2 linked regions of the Posidoniimonas corsicana genome follow. The protein of the gene in region 1 interacts with the protein of each later gene in a pairwise test. Links are inferred from orthologs where the notes say so. Each region holds a gene or a part of one and is shown on either strand. Other genes may lie near its edges.

The links.
Region 2: the proteins of thrS (region 1) and rplA interact in binary tests that used the Escherichia coli proteins (3 or more experiments, as listed by UniProt). The link is inferred for Posidoniimonas corsicana from one-to-one orthologs.

Annotation. Positions count from the first base shown.
Region 1 is NZ_SIHJ01000001.1:3,796,298-3,804,270, forward strand. Bases 5,037-7,973 are described here. They hold thrS (threonine--tRNA ligase), read left to right. Parts: upstream 5,037-5,398; coding sequence 5,399-7,549; downstream 7,550-7,973. Other genes in these bases: infC (translation initiation factor IF-3), read left to right, coding at 7,799-7,973. Outside these bases: KOR34_RS14600 (hypothetical protein), read left to right, coding at 1-142; KOR34_RS14605 (aldose 1-epimerase), read right to left, coding at 275-1,219; KOR34_RS14610 (hypothetical protein), read right to left, coding at 1,276-2,139; KOR34_RS14615 (30S ribosomal protein S1), read left to right, coding at 2,363-3,820; KOR34_RS14620 (PEP-CTERM sorting domain-containing protein), read right to left, coding at 4,169-4,954. UniProt on the Escherichia coli protein: Catalyzes the attachment of threonine to tRNA(Thr) in a two-step reaction: L-threonine is first activated by ATP to form Thr-AMP and then transferred to the acceptor end of tRNA(Thr). The rate-limiting step is amino acid activation in the presence of tRNA.
Region 2 is NZ_SIHJ01000001.1:2,215,830-2,219,055, reverse strand. What follows is about bases 359-3,226. They hold rplA (50S ribosomal protein L1), read right to left. Parts: upstream 2,199-3,226; coding sequence 1,518-2,198; downstream 359-1,517. Other genes in these bases: nusG (transcription termination/antitermination protein NusG), read right to left, coding at 2,878-3,226; rplK (50S ribosomal protein L11), read right to left, coding at 2,367-2,792; rplJ (50S ribosomal protein L10), read right to left, coding at 922-1,446; rplL (50S ribosomal protein L7/L12), read right to left, coding at 359-732. Outside these bases: more of rplL, read right to left, coding at 319-358. UniProt on the Escherichia coli protein: One of the primary rRNA binding proteins, it binds very close to the 3'-end of the 23S rRNA. Forms part of the L1 stalk. It is often not seen in high-resolution crystal structures, but can be seen in cryo_EM and 3D reconstruction models.

The sequences.
Region 1 (7,973 bases):
GGCGATCAAGGACGTTGGCGCCAAGCACTCGGACGCCAAGGACAAGTCGAGCCCGACCTACGACAAGATCATCGCCGGAGGCAAGCTGCCCGGCGGCACGCTTGAAGAGGCCAAGAAGGAGCCGAGCAAGGCAGCCAAGTAGCAGCTCGCCTTACGCAGCGGCAGAAACCACAAAACACGCAGGCGAGCCCCGGTCTCGCCTGCGTGTTTTCCTTGGCAGGGGAGCCACCCTGTGCAGGGCCAACCGGCCGCCCCCCGGATGAACTCACGCGGCTCAGCCCGCGGCCTCAACCTGCAGCACCACGCGATGCTGACGCGACTCGCCGGGCTGCAGCACGAGCAGGTTCGTTTCCGCCCCGCGGGCCGCGGACCCGAACGGGCTAGGCAGGCACGTGTAGGGCTCGATGCAGATCGCCTCGCGGTGACCCGGGGTGTAGATCACGTAGCACTTGAACTCGTCCCCGCAGGTCTGCGTGAGCCGCACACCGTCGCCGGACAGGCTGCTGGTTGCCTCGCCGCTTGCTGATTGGTTGAGCCGGAACGCGCTGTCGTAAGCCTGGCCCGCTAGCGGCATCCCCGCGGCGAATCCGCGGGACGCGTCGGTTGGGCCGTGCTCCCCGGTGGGGATCATATCCTTGAGTTCCCACTGCGCGTCGACCGGCGCCTGCACCTCGGTTTGCTCCGGATCGCCGCCGCCCAGCGGTAGGCGGAAGTACGCGTGGGTCGCGAGTCCGTAGGGCAACTCCGAGTCGCCGGGGTTGCTGCACGTCACGTCAAGCGTCAGGCGGTCGCCTTCCAGGCGGTAGGTCGCACGGATTGCGTAGTCGGAAGGCCACAGGTCGAGCGTGTCGGGCGCGTCGACCGACCCGACAAACTCGGCGGTCACCTGGTCGCTCGATTGGTCCACGACCCGCCAGGGGCGGTTGAACACGAAGCCGTGGATTGCGTTTCCAAGCGCATCGCCGGCCGGCACCTGGTACTGCTTACCCGCGTACTCGTAGCGGCCCTGCTCGATCCGCCCCGGGAATGGAAACAGGATCGGCGTCCCGCCCGACGACGCTCGCTGGTCGCCCGACTCAAACCCCTCCGGCGCGTACAGCATGGGACGCACGCCGTCTTGGACGACTGCGGACCAGGCGAAACAGTTGAAGCCTTGGCTTACCAGAACCCGGGCCTCGGCTCCGGAAGTGTGAACGAGGGTGGCGATATCGGCGGACATAGCACTCGATCTCGTGATTCAGAGTGTGAACAAATCTAAACTGGTCAGCGACGTGGCTACAGCATGCGCGCGGCCGCGGTCATCAGCAGGGCGGCAAGCACAGCACCAGTGAGGGGGCCGTCGCCCGCCACGCGGCGGGTGCATGCCTCAGCCATCAAGCGGGCCAGCAACCAGAGGGCGCAGGCAACGCCGCCGGCAAAAAGCAGCCCCGATAGAGAGTCCATCGACAGCAGCGATCGAGCAGTCAAGCCCTCCGCGCTGAGCAGGCACCACACGCCCGACAGGAACAATCCCACCGCCCCGACCAGGGCTACCAAGGCGCCCACCCGCGCGTCGCGTGGAATCCCCTCCCCCGCCAATGCCAGCCGCCGAACGACAAGGCCCGCCAGCAGCGCGCTGAGCCCCCAAAAGTGGGCGGTTAGCCCGAGCGGCAGCGGCCGCCAAAGCACGTCCAGGAAGACGTCCCGCGACACGACCGCAGGCCCCGCGAGCCCCGGGTCTTCCGCTAAAAGCCGCAGCACAACCATCATCGTCGGGAAGTGGTAAAGAAGGTTGGTCGACGCCACGACCCCGATCAACCCGTGCAGCACCCGGCGCCCCGCAAGACGCGACCAGGACATCCAGTACACCAGCATCAGTATGGCCGAGAACGCCCACTCGCCCCCAAGCATCAGGTACGCCCGCGACGGCAGTCGCGCCGCGGCGGACTCGTACGCAGGCCAAGCCCCAGCCAGCACGAGCAACGTGCTCAGGCCGCCCGCCAGCAGCCCCAAGAGCAACGCTAACAGGCCGATCCCAGCCAGACGCCGTCGCACGTCCGACGAGAGCGGCAGCACAGCCGCCGCCAGTGGGGCCCCCCCTGCCATCGAGTTGGTCAGCAGGTGCACTACCAAGAACGCGATTCGTGCGGCGTCGAGCATCGGGCGTGGGGCGCCTCCTAGGAGTCTGCCAATCGGCGCCGCCTCGAACGGCCCGACAGGGTTGGATTGTAGCCCGATCCCTCCGGCACGGCAGTGCTTGAGTAGCCTCTCGCCCTCCCCTGAATCGCTGGCGATGGCCGCCCCAGACTGGTAAACTCCTCGATCAAAGCTGCGGCGCCTGCGCCCGGCAATCCGTCCTCGTTCACCGACTCTCGATAGCGTAATGCCCGAAGAGACCCCCACCCCGCAAGCAAACGAGTCCACCGGCGCCGATGTGCAGCCCACACAGCCGGAGGCCCCTGCGGAGCCTGCGGCCGACCGCCCGAGCGAGCGGATCAGGATCGGCAATCAGCGCGAAGGAACGGAAAACAGCCAGCCCGCGATGCCCAAGCCGGTCACGCCGGTCACCAAAAAGGCCGCGGAGCCGACGCCGTCAAAGTACCCACCGCCCAACGTGCGGGCCCAGCTCACCCCCGAACTGGAGGCCGAGCTCGAAGCGGCCCTGGGCGGCCAGTCGCTCGACGCGCTGATCGACGAGTCAACTAGCGAAATCTCGCAGGAGCTTCCGTCCGAGACCCGGGTCACTGGCAGGGTCACGCGGCAGCACGGCGACAGCGTGTTCTTCGATCTTGGCGGGCACCGCGAAGGCGTTGTGAAGCTCCAGCAGTTCGAAGAAGACGCCCACCCAGAAACCGGCGCCGAGATGGAGCTGGTCGTGGTACGGCTGGTGGATGGCTTGTACGAACTTTCTCTGCCCAACGCCGCCGTCGAGGTAGGCGACTGGGACGACGTCTCCGAGGGTCAGGTCGTCGAGGTCGCGGTGACGGGCGTGAATAAGGGGGGCTTGGAGTGCCAAGTCGCTGGCATCAAAGGCTTTATGCCGATGGGCCAGATCTCCCTTTACCGTGTCGAAACCCCGGAAGACTACGTCGGTCAGCGTCTGGCTTGCGTCGTTACCGAGGCCAACCGCGACAAGGGGAATCTCGTACTCAGCCACCGCGCCGTGATGGAGCGAGAGCGAGCTGAGAAACGCGACAAGCTGCTTGCTGAGCTCGCTCCCGGCCAAATCCGCGAGGGGGTGGTCCGCAGCCTCCGCGACTTTGGCGCCTTTGTCGACCTCGGCGGCGTGGACGGCCTTGTGCACGTCAGCAAAATGAGCTGGGAACGGGTCAACCACCCCAGCGAAGTGCTCAGCGAAGGGCAGAACGTCAAGGTCAAGGTCGAGAGCGTCGACCCAGAGTCCGGGAAGATCGGACTGTCCTACCGCGAGTCAGCCGAGAATCCTTGGGACGGCGTCGACGCCAAGTACCCGATCGGGTCCAAGCCAAGCGGGGTCGTCACCAAACTGATGGATTTCGGCGCGTTTGTCCGACTCGAGGCGGGCGTGGAGGGCCTGATCCATATCTCTGAGCTCGCCCACGGACGCGTGATGCGGGCCTCTGACGTGGTGAGCGAGGGTCAGCAGGTGGAGGTCAAGGTGCTGAGCGTCGAACGCGACAAGCAGCGGATAGGCCTGTCGCTCAAAGCACTAACAGCTGGACCTGTGAAGGACGCCAAACCTGCCGACGAAGACCTGCCACTCCCGACAGACGCGCCCAAGGCGCCAACGAAGCACACCGGCACGCTCAAGGGTGGAGTTGGCGCCCCCACGGGCGGCGAGAAGTTCGGCCTAAAGTGGTAGGCGAGCCAACTCGGCTAACCAGCCGAGCTGAGATAGCTGCCTAGCAGCGGTAGCCCATCTTTCCAGGACGAAGCTGTAGCCGCGTTCCCGGCGACTCTCCCTGCGCTCTGGGCAGCCACTGACAAACAGATTCTGCGGGACGGTCCGCTTAAGCCCCCGCGGCAACGCTGGAGTCAGAGGCGCCCGAGATTACAGAAGCGTGGCCTCCAGTATGTCGCCGCGTGAGAATGAAAAGCTCCGTCACCCAAGACTCTGGTGACGCCCTTCCCCTTCGCGCACAAAATAAGGCACGCCTCGCTCCGCGAGGCGTGCCTTTGTCGGATAGATCTCTAAGCGGCCTTGTAGGCTCTAGCTGCGGCGACGAGCGCCAAGAACAGCCAGACCTAGTGCGGCCAGAGCAGCGGCGGCGGGCTCAGGAACAGGATTCAGGTCGCCGCCAGGAATGATCGTGAAGTCCTTCTTGTCGATGAAGGCAGTCGTGTTGGGGTTCGTTTCCGCCGTGGTAACCAAGGTGTCATCGATGACAACGCTACCCTTAGTCGCGTACGAGTTCTGACCGAAGCCAGCGTTCGCAAGAGCCGGGCCGAAGTCAATAAAGAGCTGATTCGTCCAGCCGTTAGTGCCGGGCGAAGTCACAAGATCCCAGCTACTGAATACGCTGCTGGTGATCTTGATGGGGGATGCGAGAGCGGTACCGTCCACGTGGGTGATCTCAACCTCAGCGTAGATACCTGCGCCTGCGGCAGTCGCAGCGGAGCCAGCCCCGAACAATGTCACGCTGCCGGACTCGTTGATCGTGAAGCTGTTGAGCCCTGCGCCGGGAGCGGTCATGAAGTCAAAATTCAACTGACCATCGGTCGTGTCGGCGCCGGGGGATCCGTCCGCCGAGTTCGAGGCGAAAGTCGGATCGAAATCCAAGACGTTGCCGGTGATATCGGGCGCGCCGTAGAGCGGCAGAGCGTCGGTCCCGGAAGACTCGGTGACATCCGTGTACATCACCGCACCCGGCGGGATGTCACTAAAGTCACCGTAATTGATCGGTGCGGAGAACGCGGTGGGAGCAACGAGAAGAGACGCAGCAAAGAGCGCAAGGGTGCGCCCTTGGAAGGATAGCGAGCGAATCATCGAGGACATGAGATCTACTCCGACGTTTGCAGATTCAAATGAGGTTTACTCTGGCAGTCCAGGAAACTCGTCTTCCCGGACCTCGAAGGACATTCACATCAGCGGCGTCGTCATGACGCCGCTCGAATTAAGCACTCGCTGGACAAGTTCAGTGCTGCAAGACCGTGCATTTCGGGCCGATTGAGCAGGCATTCCACGCAATGCGGGCTGCCACCAAGTGCCTAACTCAGGACTCATGATAACGCACGTGCGGGAAATAGCGATAACAATTTCGCTAAAACCCCGAAACTATTCTGCGGTCCGGCGCACCCCAGCTTCCCACTATCCTTACAGGGGCTTACGCCGCCTAGATGACAGGGGTCGCCTCCGCCCTTCCCCTCCTCCGGCAATCGACGTAAGATCCTGGCGGGTAGCACTTTCCGACCTGTCCTCGACGCCACTGAGCGGGCTCTGATGTTGACAATCTCCCTTCCGGACGGCAGTCAACGCCGATTCGAAAAGCAAGTAAACGTACGAGAGGTCGCCCTCGATATCGGCGAAGGGTTGGCCAAAGCCGCCATTGCCTGCGAGGTAGACGGCGTCCAGCGGGATCTCTCCCACCAGTTACCCGCCGACGGCGAGGTTCAGCTCCGCTTGTACACCAAGCGGGATCCCGAAGCGCTAAGCATCATGCGGCACTCGGCCGCCCATGTGATGGCCCAGGCCGTGATGCGGCTATTCCCCGACGTTCAGCTAGCATTCGGCCCGGTTACCGACACCGGCTTCTACTACGACATGCAGCTGCCGCGAGCGCTCAGCGAAGACGACTTCGCTGCGATCGAGGCGGAGATGAAGAAGATCATCAAAGAGGACCTGCCCTTCGAACGGTTCGAGCAGCTCAAGGCCGACTCCATCCAGCTCTGCGAGGAGATGGGCCAGGGCTTCAAGGTAGAACACCTGCAAACCGGGCTAGGCGACGAAGAGTCGGTTTCGTTCTACCGGCAGGGCGAATTCGTCGACCTGTGCCGCGGGGTGCACGTCCCAAGCACCGCCCACTTGGGCAAGGCCTTCAAGCTGCTGAGCGTGGCCGGCGCCTACTGGAAGGGCGACGCGAGCCGTCAGCAGCTCCAGCGTCTGTACGCCACGGCGTTCTTCGACAAGAAGGAGCTGAAAGAGCACCTTCATCGTCTGGAGGAAGCCAAGAAACGCGACCACCGGGTGCTCGGCAAGCAGCTCGACCTGTTCACCATCGACAACAAGGTCGGCTCGGGACTGATTCTGTGGATGCCCAAGGGCGCGACGCTGCGTCAGTGCCTTGAGGAATACATCCGCGATGAGCTTCGGCGACGTGGTTATCAGGCGGTTTACACCCCGCACATCGGGCGGGTTGAGCTCTACGAGACCTCGGGCCATTTCCCCTATTACCGCGAATCGCAGTTCCCCCCGCTCTGCGAGCATGAGGCGGGGCAGCTGGTCGATGTGTTCGTCGAACGCCTGAAGAAGGGTGGGCTCGACTCGGCCGACGAGCAGAAGCTGCTGCAGGCAGCACGAGTGTTGGGCTACGAGGGCGACTACCCTGCTGACGGCACAAACGAGGAAAAAGCCGCCGCGTTGGACGCGTGGGCCCACGAGCACGAGCGGTACCTGCTCAAGCCGATGAACTGCCCGCACCACATCATGATCTACAAGTCCAAGCCGCGCAGCTACCGCGACCTGCCGATCCGGCTAGCCGAGTTTGGCTCGGTCTACCGGTACGAGCAGTCGGGCGAGCTGAGCGGCATGACCCGCGTGCGGGGATTCACCCAGGACGACGCTCACCTGTTCTGCACGGAGGATCAGGTTGCTGAGGAGGTGCGCGGCTGCCTGGAGATGACCCAGGGCGTGCTGCAGTCGCTGGGGATGGACAACTACCGGGTCCGCCTCGGTTTCCGCGATCCCGACAGCACCAAGTACGTAGGCGACTCGGAGGTCTGGGACCGCGCCGAGGCGGCCATCGAGCGGGTGGCCAAGGAGATGAACCTGCCAGGCTGCGAGCCCGAGCCGGGCGAGGCGGCCTTCTACGGGCCCAAGATCGATTTTGTTGTGACCGACTGCATCGGTCGCGAGTGGCAGCTTGGGACCGTGCAGCTGGACTACAACCTACCGAGCGAGGGCCGGTTCGCGCTCGAATACATCGGCCCGGACAACAAGCCCCACCGGCCCGTGATGATCCACCGAGCCCCGCTGGGCTCGATGGAGCGGTTCATCGGGGTGCTGATCGAGCACTTCTCGGGCGCGTTCCCCCTGTGGCTGGCGCCCGAGCAGTGCCGGGTGCTGACCGTCAGCGAAAAGTCCGAGGAATACGGGCGTGAGGTGCAGCAGAAGCTGCTAGCTGCCGGGTTGAGGGCCGAGGGTGACTACCGGGGCGCCAAGCTCGGCGCGAAGATCCGGGAGGCTCAGCTGGAGCTCATCCCCTACATGCTGGTCGTGGGCGAGAAGGACCGCGACAACGGCACCGTCACCGTCCGGGACCGCCAGGATGGCGATATCGGTGCCATGCCGCTCGATGAGGCCATCGCGAAGCTGCAGGATGAGATCGCCCGCAAGGTGGTCCGTCAGCGTCCAGCCGACGACGAGGCGGTCTGAGCCGGCTGCGCTGGCTGGACGGCTGAGGCCGGTTGAGCGGCTCCTCCGGAGCGGAGGGTCGCGCCGGCCATCTGTTGACGCGCTGCCGCATTATGGCCAATACTTCTGGTGACGTAGCGACTTTTCGGCCTGGGTTGAGCGTTCCGGTGGCCGCCGGATCGGCCCAGGACGGTCGCAACAGCAGCCCCGCGACGCCAACCCCTTCGCCCGTCGCCGGGCCGAACGTATCCCCCATCTATTGGAGTTAGCTTGTCTCGAAACCGTCCCGTTGAACGGGCCCCCGATCGCAATCAACAACGTATCAACGAGCAGATACGAATCACCCCCGTCATGGTTGTCACCTCCGATGGTGAGAAGCTCGGGGTAATGGAAACCGAGGAAGCGCTGACGAAAGCCCGCGAGGCGGGCCTGGACCTCGTTGAGG
Region 2 (3,226 bases), 1.6 Mb from region 1 along the record:
CGCCCGGCGCAGGCCGGGCGTGATCGGAGCGGTGGCGCAGGCAAACGAGAAGCGCGCAGCACGGCACGCAACTCGTCGCGCGAGGGCGGCTATCAAGCGGGGATCGCTAGGCATCCAGTAAGACCGTGCGGGAAGAAGCTGGGGCCGAGCGGGGCTGTCCGACTGCCGTCGGAAGCCGCCACCCGGTAGAGTGCACACCGCCGCGCCTCCAAGCACACATGCTGCACACCCCCAGGGCGGGCATAACCCACCCCGAGAGTTTCGCACAAAGCACATTCTGTGCCAAGAGGCCGCGGCCGCACAACAGCAACCGCGTGGCTACTTGATCGCCACGGTCGCGCCCGCTTCTTCCAGTTCGGCCTTGAACTTCTCGGCGTCTTCCTTCGAAACGCCTTCCTTGACCTTGCTCGGGACGCCCTCGACCAGGTCCTTGGCCTCCTTCAGGCCCAGACCGGTGATGCCACGGACGACCTTGATCACGCCGATCTTCTTGTCGCCGAAGCTCTCCATGACCACATCGAACTCGGTCTGCTCTTCGGCAGCCGCGGCGGGACCAGCGTCGCCGGGGCCGGCCATGACAACCGCGCCGCCACCAGCGGCCGGCTCGATGCCGTGCTCGTTCTTCAGGTAGTCGCTCAGCTCCTTGGCCTCCTTGAGGGTCAGGCCGACAATCTTGTCGCCCATTTCCTTGGTGGCGTCGGAGTACTCCAAAACGGCTGCTTCTTCACTCATGGTCTCTGCCTTGCCTTTCTGCAGGGGTGACCCCCTCCCCAGGGGGTCGGTGATCGCTGAAAAAACTTCCGGTCTGGCAATCGCTGCTAGGGCTGCGCCGAAACCGTGTGTGACTGTGTTGCCCGCCTCTTGATCGCTCGCCGCCCCAGGCGCCGAGCGGGCGGGGCCTGAGCGGAGGAAGCGGGGGGCCTAGGACTCGTCGCCCTCGCCCTTCTGCTTGATCTGGCTGCCGAGGCTGGCGCCCGGGCCGAGCAGCTGTGCGTTGAGCGTCATGCCCGGGCCCAGGATCTGACCCATCAGCATGCTGAGCTGCTCGGTACGGCTGGGCCACTTGCTGACGGCCTTGACCTCGTCGGCCGACAGCTTGGCGCCTTCCATCACGCCGCCGCGGGTCTCAAAGTCCTCGAAGGCCTTGTCCTCGTTGACCGCGGTGATCTCCTTGGCCAGCGAGACAATATCCTCGCCGCCCCAGACCACCGCCATCGTCCCCTCGGCGCCCTCGAACGCGGGGGCGAGCGAGGTGCCTTCGGAGGCCCGACGGGCCAGGCTGTTCTTGACGACCATCAAACTGATGCTCTTCTCACGCAGACGCCTGCGGAGCACCACGGTGTCGTTCGCCTCGAGCTTGCTGACATCCACCAGCAGGGCGTCGCTGACGCCCTCCCAACGGCTCTTCAGCTCGTCGGTCATTAGTTGCTTGACGTACTTACTCATGACAGTGACCGGGGGTCTGGGGTTAGGGGGCCGGGGGAGCAGCCCCCAGGCCATAACCAAAGATCGGGAAGCTAAACGGCGAGACGCACGCTCGGGCTCATCGTCGCGCTGATGTGGACGCCCTTCACGTACACGCCCTTCACGGCGGCGGGCTTCAGGCCGAGGATCTTGTCGACAAACGCCTGGATGTTCTCGCCAAGCTTGTCGGACTCGAAGCTGAGCTTGCCGACCGGGGCGTGGATGTTGCCGCCCTTGTCGTTGCGGAACTCAACCTTGCCCGCCTTGTACTCAGACACGGCGGTCGCGACGTCCGGCGTCACGGTGCCGGCGCGGGGCGAGGGCATCAGGCCGCGGGGGCCGAGCACCCGGCCGAGCGGGCCGACCACCTTCATCATGTCCGGCGCGGCGATACAGACGTCGAAGTCCGTCCAGCCACCCAAGATCTTCTTGGCGAGATCGTCGTCGCCAACCTCATCGGCGCCGGCATCCTTGGCGGCGGTCGCCTGCGGGCCCTTGGCGAAGACCACCACCCGCTGCTCCTTGCCGATGCCGTGGGGCAGAACAATCGAGCCGCGGACGATCTGGTCCGCCTGCGTGTGGTCGATGCCCAGCCGCATCGAGATCTCGACCGACTGGTCGAACTTGGTGCCGTCGAACCCCTTGAGGGTCTTGACCGCTTCAGCGAGCGGGAAGGCTTCCTTCTTCTTCTGGCCCGCGGAGAGTGCGCGGTACCGCTTCGACTGTTTAGCCATTTTGCTTCACCCCAAAACTGCGGGAAGTGTGGTCCAAGCCGCGGGCTTGGGCCCGCGTCCCACCTTCGTAAGTTGGCTGCTTGTAATTGGTTCCGGTCGGCCATCGACGGGAGGCAACGCCCCTGTTCGCCGGCCCCGGCCAAGGGCAGACCCGTAAGTATGCCCGAACTAGCCCTCGACGACTAGCCCCATGCTGCGGGCCGTGCCGGCGACCATCCGAGCCGCGTGCTCGACGTCGCGGGCGTTGAGGTCGTTCATCTTGGTCGTGGCGATCTCCTCCAGCTGGGCCTGCGTGACCTTGCCCACCTTGGTCTTGTTCGGAACGCCCGAACCCTTGGCGATGCCGGCGGCCTTCTTGAGCAGCACGGCCGCGGGGGGGCTCTTGCAGATGAACTCGAACGAGCGGTCGTTGTAGACGCTCACCACGACCGGGATCATCATCCCGCCGGCGTCCTTCGTGGCGTCGTTGAACGCCTGAACGAACTGGCCGAGGTTGACGCCGTGCTTACCGAGGGCGGTGCCGACAGGCGGGGCGGGGGTCGCCTGCCCGCCGGGGATCTGGAACTTCTCTTGTCCGACTAACTGCTTGGCCATGGCTCGAGACTAGTGTCTTGAAAGGGTGGTGGTGTGGCTTGCCGCCCGCCGCGGAACGCCGCCTGGGCGGGGCGGGGCAAGGGGATTACAGGTCCTCGACCTGCCAGTATTCGAGTTCGACAGGGGTCGGACGCCCAAAGATGCTGAGCATCACGGTCACCTTGCCGTGGATGTCGTCGATCTTGCTGACCTCGCCCTCGAAGCTCTCGAAATTGCCGTCCTTGACCTTGACCTTGTCCCCTTCCTTGAACGGGATCGCCAGCTTGGGGGCCTCGTCGGTCTCCTCGTCTTCGGTGTGCAGGATCTTGGCGATGTCCTGCGGCGCCATCGGGGTCGGCTTGCCGCCCGACCCGGTGAAGTCGCCGATGCCAGAGGTCTCGCGGATGGCGAACCAAGTGTCGTCGTTGACGTGCATCTGCACCGCGATGTAGCCC